2 linked regions of the Alkalihalophilus pseudofirmus genome follow. The protein of the gene in region 1 binds, or shares a complex with, the protein of each later gene. Links are inferred from orthologs where the notes say so. Each region holds a gene or a part of one and is shown on either strand. Other genes may lie near its edges.

What was found.
Region 2: the proteins of secY (region 1) and secA are in contact, whole or in part, in a crystal structure (PDB 3DIN), measured with the Thermotoga maritima proteins. The link is inferred for Alkalihalophilus pseudofirmus from one-to-one orthologs. Residues at the interface, in WP_004081795.1 of Thermotoga maritima: Glu108, Gly109, Glu110, Glu111, Ala236, Glu237, Arg238, Arg239, Ile240, Thr241, Ile242, Gln243, Tyr244, Ala245, Arg246, Arg247, Val248, Thr249, Gly250, Arg251, Arg252, Val253, Tyr254, Gly256, Ala257, Ser258, Thr259, Tyr260, Leu261, Pro262; in WP_004082002.1 of Thermotoga maritima: Glu261, Ala262, Arg263, Lys300, Ala301, Arg302, Thr303, Ile304, Ile305, Leu323, Tyr324, Asp325, Pro326, Val329, Ser330, Tyr333, Ile336, Lys340, Phe345, Val349, Glu363, Phe364, Tyr374, Ser375, Gly376, Gly377, Glu393, Ile395, Thr482, Ser483.

Annotation. Positions count from the first base shown.
Region 1 is NZ_CP117835.1:148,325-154,020, forward strand. Bases 1,996-4,939 are described here. They hold secY (preprotein translocase subunit SecY), read left to right. Parts: upstream 1,996-2,793; coding sequence 2,794-4,086; downstream 4,087-4,939. Other genes in these bases: rpsE (30S ribosomal protein S5), read left to right, coding at 1,996-2,120; rpmD (50S ribosomal protein L30), read left to right, coding at 2,134-2,322; rplO (50S ribosomal protein L15), read left to right, coding at 2,354-2,794; PQ478_RS00810 (adenylate kinase), read left to right, coding at 4,162-4,815; map (type I methionyl aminopeptidase), read left to right, coding at 4,812-4,939. Also shown: PQ478_RS00770 (type Z 30S ribosomal protein S14), read left to right, coding at 26-211; rpsH (30S ribosomal protein S8), read left to right, coding at 241-639; rplF (50S ribosomal protein L6), read left to right, coding at 673-1,209; rplR (50S ribosomal protein L18), read left to right, coding at 1,236-1,598; more of rpsE, read left to right, coding at 1,620-1,995; more of map, read left to right, coding at 4,940-5,558; PQ478_RS00820 (KOW domain-containing RNA-binding protein), read left to right, coding at 5,577-5,696. UniProt on the Escherichia coli protein: The central subunit of the protein translocation channel SecYEG. Consists of two halves formed by TMs 1-5 and 6-10.
Region 2 is NZ_CP117835.1:3,585,677-3,590,157, reverse strand. What follows is about bases 1,377-4,481. They hold secA (preprotein translocase subunit SecA), read left to right. Parts: upstream 1,377-1,721; coding sequence 1,722-4,241; downstream 4,242-4,481. In the rest of the region: dcuS (DcuS/MalK family sensor histidine kinase), read right to left, coding at 1-1,354. UniProt on the Escherichia coli protein: Required for protein export, interacts with the SecYEG preprotein conducting channel.

The DNA of each region.
Region 1 (5,696 bases):
TCGTTTCGAAAGAGGAGGGAAAACTTTGGCAAAGAAATCAATGATTGCAAAGCAAAAACGTACACAAAAGTACAAAGTACAAGAGTACACTCGCTGTGAACGTTGCGGTCGTCCTCATTCAGTATTGCGTAAGTTTAAACTTTGCCGGATTTGCTTCAGAGAGCTTGCTCACAAAGGGCAAATTCCTGGTGTGAAGAAAGCTAGTTGGTAAGCCCAAGAACGGGAAGGAGGTAAATAACTATGGTCATGACAGATCCAATTGCAGATATGCTGACTCGTATTCGTAATGCGAACACAGTTCGTCACGAGAAGCTTGAATTACCTGCTTCAAAGGTAAAGAAAGAAATCGCTGATATCCTTAAGCGTGAAGGCTTTATTCGTGACTATGAATATATCGAAGACAATAAGCAAGGTGTAATTCGCATCTTCTTAAAATATGGTGCTACAAATGAGCGTGTAATTACTGGTCTTAAACGTATCAGTAAGCCTGGTCTACGTGTATATGCGAAAGCTGGAGAGCTTCCTCGTGTATTAGGCGGCCTAGGAATCGCGTTAGTTTCTACATCAAACGGTGTAATGACAGACAAGGAAGCACGTCAACAACAAGTAGGCGGAGAAGTATTAGCATACGTTTGGTAATACATTCCTTGAAATGAATGGAGGTGTACAAGAATGTCTCGTATTGGTAATAAACCAGTAGAGGTTCCAGCTGGTGTAACAATCACGCTTGATGGAACACTACTTACGGTTAAAGGTCCTAAAGGTGAACTTAGTCGTAATCTTCACCCGGACATGAAAGTCAATGTAGAAGAAAACCAAGTTACAGTAGAGCGTCCGTCTGAGCACAAGGAGCACAAAGCTCTTCACGGAACTACTCGCAGCTTAATCAATAACATGGTTGAGGGCGTAACGAAAGGCTACGAGCGTGCGCTTGAGCTTATCGGGGTAGGTTATCGTGCAACAAAGTCAGGACAAAAGCTTGTACTTAACGTTGGTTACTCTCACCCAGTTGAAATCACTCCTGAAGCGGGTATCGAAATCGAAGTACCTGCTAACACGAAAGTTATCGTTAAAGGTATCGATAAAGAGCGTGTAGGAGCAGTTGCATCTAATATTCGTTCAGTACGTCTTCCTGAGCCTTACAAAGGTAAAGGTATTCGTTACGAAGGCGAATATGTGCGTCGTAAAGAAGGTAAGACTGGTAAATAATTAATTACGGAAAGGAATGACGTTCAATGATTACGAAGCCTAGCAAAAATTTGGCGCGTAAGAAAAGACACGCTCACGTACGTCGTGCGATCACAGGAACACCTGAACGTCCACGTCTTAATGTTTTCCGTTCATCAAAACACATTTACGCACAGCTTATCGATGACGTAAATGGTGTAACTCTTGCTTCTGCATCTAGCTTAGATAAAGAGCTTGCACTTGAGAACGGTGGAAATAAAGAAGCAGCTAAAGCTGTAGGTGAGCTTGTTGCTAAACGTGCGGTAGAAAACGGTCATAAAGTAGTAGTGTTTGATCGCGGTGGTTATGTATATCACGGTCGTGTACAAACATTAGCAGATGCAGCTCGTGAAGCTGGCCTGCAATTCTAAAGAACAAAGGAGGGAAAACGAATGCGTCGTATTGACCCTAATACGTTGGAACTTGAAGAGAAAGTAGTAGCTGTCAATCGTGTAGCGAAAGTAGTTAAAGGTGGACGTCGTTTCCGCTTTGCTGCATTGGTTGTAGTAGGCGATAAGAACGGCCATGTCGGCTTCGGTATGGGTAAAGCTCAGGAAGTTCCTGAGGCAATCCGTAAAGCGGTAGAAGATGCAAAGAAAAACCTCATTGAAGTACCAGTTGTTGGTACATCAATTCCACACGAGATCATCGGTCACTTTGGTGCAGGGCGCGTATTATTAAAGCCTGCTTCTGAAGGTACTGGAGTAATCGCTGGAGGTCCTGTACGTGCGGTATTAGAACTTGCTGGTGTAGGTGACATTCTTTCTAAATCACTAGGTTCTAACAACCCAATCAACATGGTTCGTGCAACTATGCAAGGACTTAAAGAACTGAAGCGTGCTGAGGAAGTTGCAAAACTTCGCGGTAAATCAGTGGAAGAACTGTTAGGATAAGGAGGGAACGTCAATGGCTAAGAAATTAGAAATTACCCTCACTCGTAGTCTTATCGGTCGTCCGGAAGACCAACGCGTTACAGTGAACACACTTGGATTACGCAAAATGCACCAAACTGTTGTTCAAGAAGATAACGCTGCGATTCGCGGTATGGTAAATAAGGTATCTCACCTTTTAACAGTAAAAGAAATCGAAGCTTAATAGCTTAATTTATACATGAGGAGGTGTCGACATGAAACTTCATGAGTTGAAGCCCGCAGAAGGATCACGTAAAGTACGTAATCGTGTAGGACGTGGTATCGGTTCTGGTAACGGTAAGACATCAGGTAAAGGTCACAAAGGTCAAAACGCTCGTTCTGGCGGTGGCGTACGTCCTGGTTTCGAGGGTGGTCAAAACCCATTATACCGTCGTCTACCAAAACGCGGCTTTACTAACCCGACTCGTAAGGAGTTTACAGTGATTAACCTTGAGACGCTCAATCGTTTTGATGCAGGTACTGAGGTAACACCAGAACTACTTATCGAATCAGGTACAGTAAAGAACGTAAGAAACGGAATCAAGATCCTTGGAAACGGAAAGCTTGAAAAGAACTTAACAGTTAAAGCACATAAGTTTTCTGCATCTGCAGTTGAGGCAATCGAAGCTGCTGGCGGAAAAACTGAGGTGATTTAATGTTCGGGACGATCTCCAACATTATTCGAGTGGGTGACATACGACGTAAGGTTGTTTTCACCCTACTCATGCTCGTTGTCTTTCGGATCGGTAGCTTTATCCCTGTACCAGGGGCAAACAGTGATGTTCTGAACTTCCATGACCAATTGAATGCCTTCGGGTTCTTAAATACTTTTGGTGGTGGAGCACTTGGCAACTTCTCGATTTTCGCAATGGGTATTATGCCATACATCACTGCATCGATTGTGGTTCAGTTGTTGCAAATGGATGTTGTACCTAAGTTTGCCGAGTGGGCTAAAGAGGGGGAAGCTGGCCGACGTAAGCTGGCACAGTTCACCCGATATGGAACGATCGTTTTAGGTTTTGTTCAAGCAATTGGAATGTCTATTGGATTTAACTCCTTTTTCCCAGGATTAATTCCAAATCCAAGTGTTCCAACTTATTTGTTTATTGCACTTGTTCTTACAGCGGGAACAGCATTTCTTATGTGGCTTGGTGAACAAATTACCGCTAAGGGTGTTGGTAATGGTATTTCGATCATTATCTTTGCAGGTATCGCAGCTGGTATTCCAAACGGACTTAACCAATTGTATGCTACACAGATTCAAGATGCTGGCGAACAGCTATTCTTGAGTATCGTTTCATTATTACTACTTGCTTTAGCAATACTAGCTATTATTGTTGGTGTTATCTTTGTTCAACAAGCATTACGCAAGATTCCTGTTCAATACGCAAAACGCTTAGTTGGTCGTAGTCCTGTAGGTGGTCAATCTACACACTTACCATTAAAAGTGAACGGCGCAGGGGTAATTCCGGTTATCTTCGCACTTTCACTATTCATCTTCCCTCCAACAGTTGCCGGGTTCTTCGGAACGGATAATGCAATTGCTGCATGGGTAACAAGAGTATTTGATTATACTCAGCCGGTGGGTATGGTAGTGTATGCATTGCTTATCATTGGATTTACGTACTTCTATACATTTATCCAGGTCAATCCTGAAAAAATGGCCGAGAACCTCAAAAAGCAAGGTGGCTATATTCCAGGAATTCGTCCCGGTAAAACAACTCAAGTGTACTTAACTCGCATTTTATACCGTTTAACGTTTGTCGGAGCATTGTTCCTAGCAACTGTAGCAATTATCCCGGTTTTCTTCACACGATTAATGGGTCTGCCAGCGGCGATTCAAATCGGTGGTACTGGATTATTAATCGTAGTTGGTGTAGCATTAGACACGATGAAACAGATAGAAGGACAGCTTATTAAACGTTCTTATAAAGGCTTTATTAAGTAACAAGGGGAGCAGGGGAGGATCATTTCTTCCCGTTCGCCTTCTGTTGTTAAATCGGAGCGATGGAGGGGATTAGTGATGAATCTTATTTTAATGGGTTTACCAGGAGCAGGTAAAGGTACTCAAGCTGAGCGTATTGTCGAGAAATATGAGGTCCCTCATATCTCTACAGGTGATATGTTTCGAGCTGCCATTAAAGGAGAAACAGAGTTAGGTTTAAAAGCTAAATCGTTTATGGATGCTGGTGAATTAGTGCCGGATGAAGTGACAATTGGCATTGTGAGAGAGCGTCTCTCTAAAGCTGACTGTGAGAAAGGCTTCTTATTAGATGGCTTCCCTCGCACAGTAGCACAAGCAGAAGCATTAGAAGATATGCTTGCTTCAATGGAACGTAAACTTGATTACGTATTAAACATTGATGTACCTGAGCAGCTTTTAATGGATCGTTTAACTGGTAGACGTGTGTCGCCAACTTCAGGTAAGACATACCACATGATCTACAACCCGCCAAAGGTTGAAGGGAAATGTGACGTTGATGGCGGTGAGTTAATCCAACGTGATGACGACAAGCCGGAAACAGTAAAAAAACGTCTTGAAGTAAATCAACAGCAAGCACAGCCACTAATTGACTTCTATACAGAAAAAGGCTATCTTCGTACGATCGATGGAGATCAAGATATCAATAAGGTATTCGAAGACTTAGATGAACTTCTGAAAGGACTCAATGCATGATTATTTGTAAGACAGAACGTGAATTAGAAATCATGCGTGAAGCTGGGAGAATTGTTGCTCTGACTCACCAAGAGTTAAAGCAGCATATCCAACCTGGTATTACTACTAAAGAATTGGATGAGATTGCAGAAAAGTTGATTCGTTCACACGGTGCAACACCCTCATTCAAAGGGTACAATGGATTTACAGGCAGCATCTGTGCTTCAGTAAACGAGGAATTGGTACATGGTATACCCGGTTCTAGAGTGCTTAAGGACGGCGATGTAATTAGTGTTGACATTGGTGCTAAGTTGAATGGGTACCACGGTGACTCCGCTTGGACGTATGCTGTAGGTACAATTTCTGATGAGGATCAACAATTGTTGGACGTCACAGAAAACGCATTATATAAAGGATTGGAACAGGCTAAGCCTGGTGAGAGATTATCAGACATTTCTCATGCAATCCAAACTTATGCTGAGCCGCTCGGTTATTCAATTGTTCGGGAGTATGTAGGCCATGGAGTAGGGCAAGACTTACATGAAGACCCGCAAATCCCACACTATGGACCACCTGGTAAAGGACCTCGTCTAAAGCCTGGAATGGTACTAGCAATTGAACCAATGATTAATGCAGGTTCTCGTTATGTGCGTACACTTGCTGATAACTGGACTGTGGTTACAGTTGACGGCAAAAACTGTGCACACTTTGAGCATACGATTGCAATTACAGAAACAGGGTATGAAATTTTAACAAAACTTTAGATGTAGGTGATGGATGTAATGAACGACTCTGGTCCGAGTCCCGGTATCGGTCAAATTGCTATCGGACAGATAGTGCAAGTCAAAAAAGGTAGAGACGAAGGCAGCTATGCTGTGGTCATTGAGGTCCAAAATGATCGT
Region 2 (4,481 bases), 3.4 Mb from region 1 along the record:
CATCTTGCTCTTTGATCGCTTCATAGGCGTTATCGAGCGAGTTGCCGATGACGGTAATTAAGGAATCAAGGACCTCAGCTTGTCTAATCGAAGGCCACGGCATCTCACCGCATAAATCAACTTCGACGCCTTGCTCTTCTAGGAAACTTAATTTGTTTAGAAGGTAGCCTGCTAAGACAGGATCCTTCACGTAGTCTGAGATCCAGCCGACATCTTTTTGATAGAAGTCAGAGATCGTTTGAATGTAAGATTGCAGCTCATCATAAGACTCGGTAAAAACCATCGCCGAGATAACATGAAGTTTATTCATAAATTCATGGGTGTGGCTGCGCAGTGTTTCAGCATATGTTTTCGCACCGGATAATTGCTCTAGCATCATTGTCAGTTCTGTTTTATCACGGAAGGTAGCCAAAGCGCCGACTAATCGGCCGGACGTTTTAACAGGGACATGATTAATGACTATATCGAGCTTATTCAGTTTTTCCGCTTGGTCTAATTTCATCTCTTTATGGACTAATACTTCATGCAGGCGTGAGTTAGGCATGTAGGATGCGACATGCTGTCCTAAAGGGTTACCCTTAAGCCCGGCACGTTCAAACATGCTGAGTGCGGCGCGGTTTGCAACCACAATCACCCCTTTTTCATCAATCGCAATAATCCCTTCCCGAACAGAAGCGAGCATTGCCTCGCGTTCTTTAAGCAGCTGTGATATTTCACTCGGTTCAAGTCCGTTTAAGACATTTTTAATCTTCTGGGCTAAAAACAGGGCCCCGATCAATCCAGCTAATAAACCGAGAATAAGGCCGTAAATGATGCTTGTTTGACCTTCAATGATCGTTGAGCGGATCTGGCTTTGCAAAATACCGGTAGAGACAACGCCGATTTGTTCATCTCCGTCATAGACCGGTACGAAGGCACGCATTGATTCTCCTAATGTTCCTTCGGCAACCGACGTATAGGATTCGCCTTGCAAGGCACGGTCCTCATCACCGCCGACAAATCTCTCACCTATTAATTCTTCATTTGGGTGTGAAAGCCGGATACTGTTCATGTCCATGACGACAATATAATGTACATCTGTCAGGTCTTGAACCTCTTTTGTAAAGGCTTGTACAGAACCATCTTGATCCCCGTTTCGCAGGCCGTAAATGACATCTGGAGTCTGCCCGATGGTGGCCGCGATGGTCCGTGCTTTCTCTTCAAGTGTCCGCTCGCTGCGCTGGGCTGTATCATAAGCAACGAGAAGGCCGGTTAAAAGCAGTGAACTAACGACCACTATCGATACTAATAGGATGATGAGTGTTCGCAGTTGGTACGGTTTCTCCTTTTTAAAATAGCTAAGCGGGTTCTTCATCAGAATTTCCTCATTTTTTTTACAATTTCCTTTACTATATCAAATGAAAGCGTTCAAGAAAATGAGTTTATTCCGTATATTGGGTGCAGGGAACCAAAATTAGAAGCTTGGTGAATAACAAGAAAGGCTAAGGTTCAGTAAAGGCTGAAGTAATCTCTCACTATTTAATAAAGTTTTACTTGATCAACGAGTCATGCTGTCGATTCACTGACTGTAAGGCGGGTTCGTGTCGACATCTTCTAGGCACCGTAGCGGTAATTACCTTGTAAGGGCAGATTTAACCTGTTAAAATTGAGCATATGCGAGATAAAGCTTCACGTTCATAGAAAGTTGTTGTTATGAGCTGAATGAAGAGAGGGCGAATTCAATGCTAGGACTACTTAAAAAAGTCATCGGTGATCCAAGTCAGCGTCAAGTAAAGAAAAACGAAAAGATCGTGGACCAAATTGATGCGCTAGCCGATGATATGAAAAAGCTATCAGATGATGGTCTTCAAAAGAAAACGTTTGAATTTAAAGAGCGTCTTGAAAAAGGCGAAAAACTAGATGATTTATTACCAGAAGCCTTCGCAACCGTTCGCGAAGCTTCAACACGTGTCCTTCGTATGACACCTTACCGCGTCCAGCTATTAGGCGGTATTGCACTGCATCAAGGAAATATTTCAGAAATGAAAACAGGGGAAGGTAAAACATTAGTTGGAACACTCCCTGTTTATTTAAATGCGTTAACAGGAAAAGGCGTTCATGTTGTGACCGTCAATGAATACTTAGCTCGCCGTGACTGCGAAACGATGGGTGAGTTATACCGTTTCTTAGGGCTGACTGTCGGGCTGAATGAATCGGGTCTTACAAAAGAAGAAAAAGCAGAAGCGTATCGTGCAGATATTACGTACAGCACAAACAACGAGCTAGGCTTTGATTATCTTCGTGACAACATGGTTCTCTATAAAGAGCAGATGGTACAGCGTCCGCTTCACTTTGCTCTTGTCGATGAGGTTGACTCGATCTTAGTCGATGAAGCAAGAACACCGTTAATTATTTCTGGATCAGTTGAACGTTCAACCCAGCTGTACACGCAGGCAAACTCATTTATCCGCGTGTTAAAGGCAGAGGAAGATTACACGTTTGATGAAAAAACAAAAGCGGTTCAGCTGACAGAAGAAGGGGTTTCAAAAGCAGAGCGTGCGTTTGGAATCGAGAACTTATATGATCAGAAGCATGTTCAGTTAAACCACCATTTAAATCAATCATTAAAAGCACATGTCGTTATGCAGCGTGACGGGGACTATGTGGTGGAAGACGGTGAAGTGGTGATTGTTGACCAATTCACAGGCCGTCTGATGAAAGGCCGCCGCTATAGTGATGGTCTTCACCAAGCGATTGAAGCAAAAGAAGGCATGCAGATCCAGCGCGAGAGCATGACACTTGCTTCAATTACATTCCAAAACTACTTCCGTATGTATGAGAAGCTTGCCGGTATGACTGGTACTGCGAAGACGGAAGAAGAAGAATTCCGCAACATTTACGGCATGGACGTTATGGTGATTCCAACCAACAAACCAATTGCCCGTATTGATAAGCCGGATCTTATCTATAAGACGATGGAAGCGAAGTTTAGAGCGGTTGTTAACGAAATTGAAGAAATCCATAAAAAGGGACAACCTGTACTGGTTGGTACTGTAAGCGTTGAGACATCTGAACTTGTTTCAAAGCTTTTAAATAAACGCCGTGTACCGCATCATGTATTAAATGCGAAAAACCATGAGCGTGAGGCTGAAATTATCGAGGGCGCAGGTCAACAAGGTGCAGTAACGATCGCAACGAACATGGCCGGCCGTGGTACAGATATTAAACTAGGCGAAGGTGTACGCGAGCTTGGCGGTCTTCATGTTTTAGGTACAGAACGCCATGAGAGTCGTCGTATTGATAACCAGCTTCGTGGTCGTGCCGGTCGTCAAGGGGACCCTGGTTCATCTCAATTCTATTTATCAATGGAAGATGAATTAATGCGCCGCTTCGGTTCTGATAATATGCGTTCTATGATGGAGCGTCTTGGCATGGAAGAGGATCAGCCAATTGAAAGCCGTCTTGTTTCACGTGCGGTTGAAACGGCTCAAAAACGAGTAGAGGGTAACAACTTCGATGCTCGTAAGCAGATCCTTCAATATGATGATGTAATGCGTGAGCAGCGTGAGATCATTTACAAGCAGCGTATGGAAGTACTTGAGTCTGACAACCTGCGTAAAATTGTGGAGACGATGATTAAGGATGTCATTGATCGCACAGTCCGTCTGCACACACCTGAGAATGAAGTGCCAGAGGATTGGGATCTTATGGCGATCGTCAACTATATGAATGCAAACCTTCTTCAAGAGGGCGAGCTTGAAGAGAAAGATATTAAAGGCTTAGATCCAGAGGAAATGGTTGAGGCTATTACGGAGAAAGTGATTGCTCGCTACAATGAAAAAGAAGAGCAGTTCACACCTGAACATATGCGTGAGTTCGAGAAAGTTATTATGCTCCGCACGGTTGACCGTAAATGGATGAACCATATTGACCAAATGGATCAGCTGCGCCAAGGGATCCACCTGCGTGCATACGGGCAAAACGATCCATTGCGTGAATACCGCTTCGAAGGTTTCGAAATGTTTGAAGCGATGATTGCTTCTATTGAAGAGGAAATCTCAATGTACATCATGAAGGCACAAGTGCAGCAGAACCTTGAGCGTCAAAAAGTAGCTGAAGGAAAAGCAGTTCATCAAGATACATCTAAACAAGAACCGAAGAAAAAGAAGCCAATCCGTAAAGGCGAAACGATCGGACGTAACGACGCGTGCATTTGCGGAAGCGGCAAGAAATACAAAAACTGCTGCGGAGCGGGGAAATAACAGCTCTAACGCATAATATAGGTTTGAATGGAGCCCCGCTTATGCGGGCTCCTTTAGCCTTTTCGGCAATGAATTTATGTAGGGAAATAATCAATGAGGTGAGCGTATGGAATTAGTAGAAGTGAAGCAAGAACTAGCAGCAATGGCCAAACGATTAACAGACTTTAGGGGGTCTCTTTGACTTAGAAGCAAAGCAAGAGCGCATGGCTGAGCTTGATGAGTTTATGACTGCCCCGGACT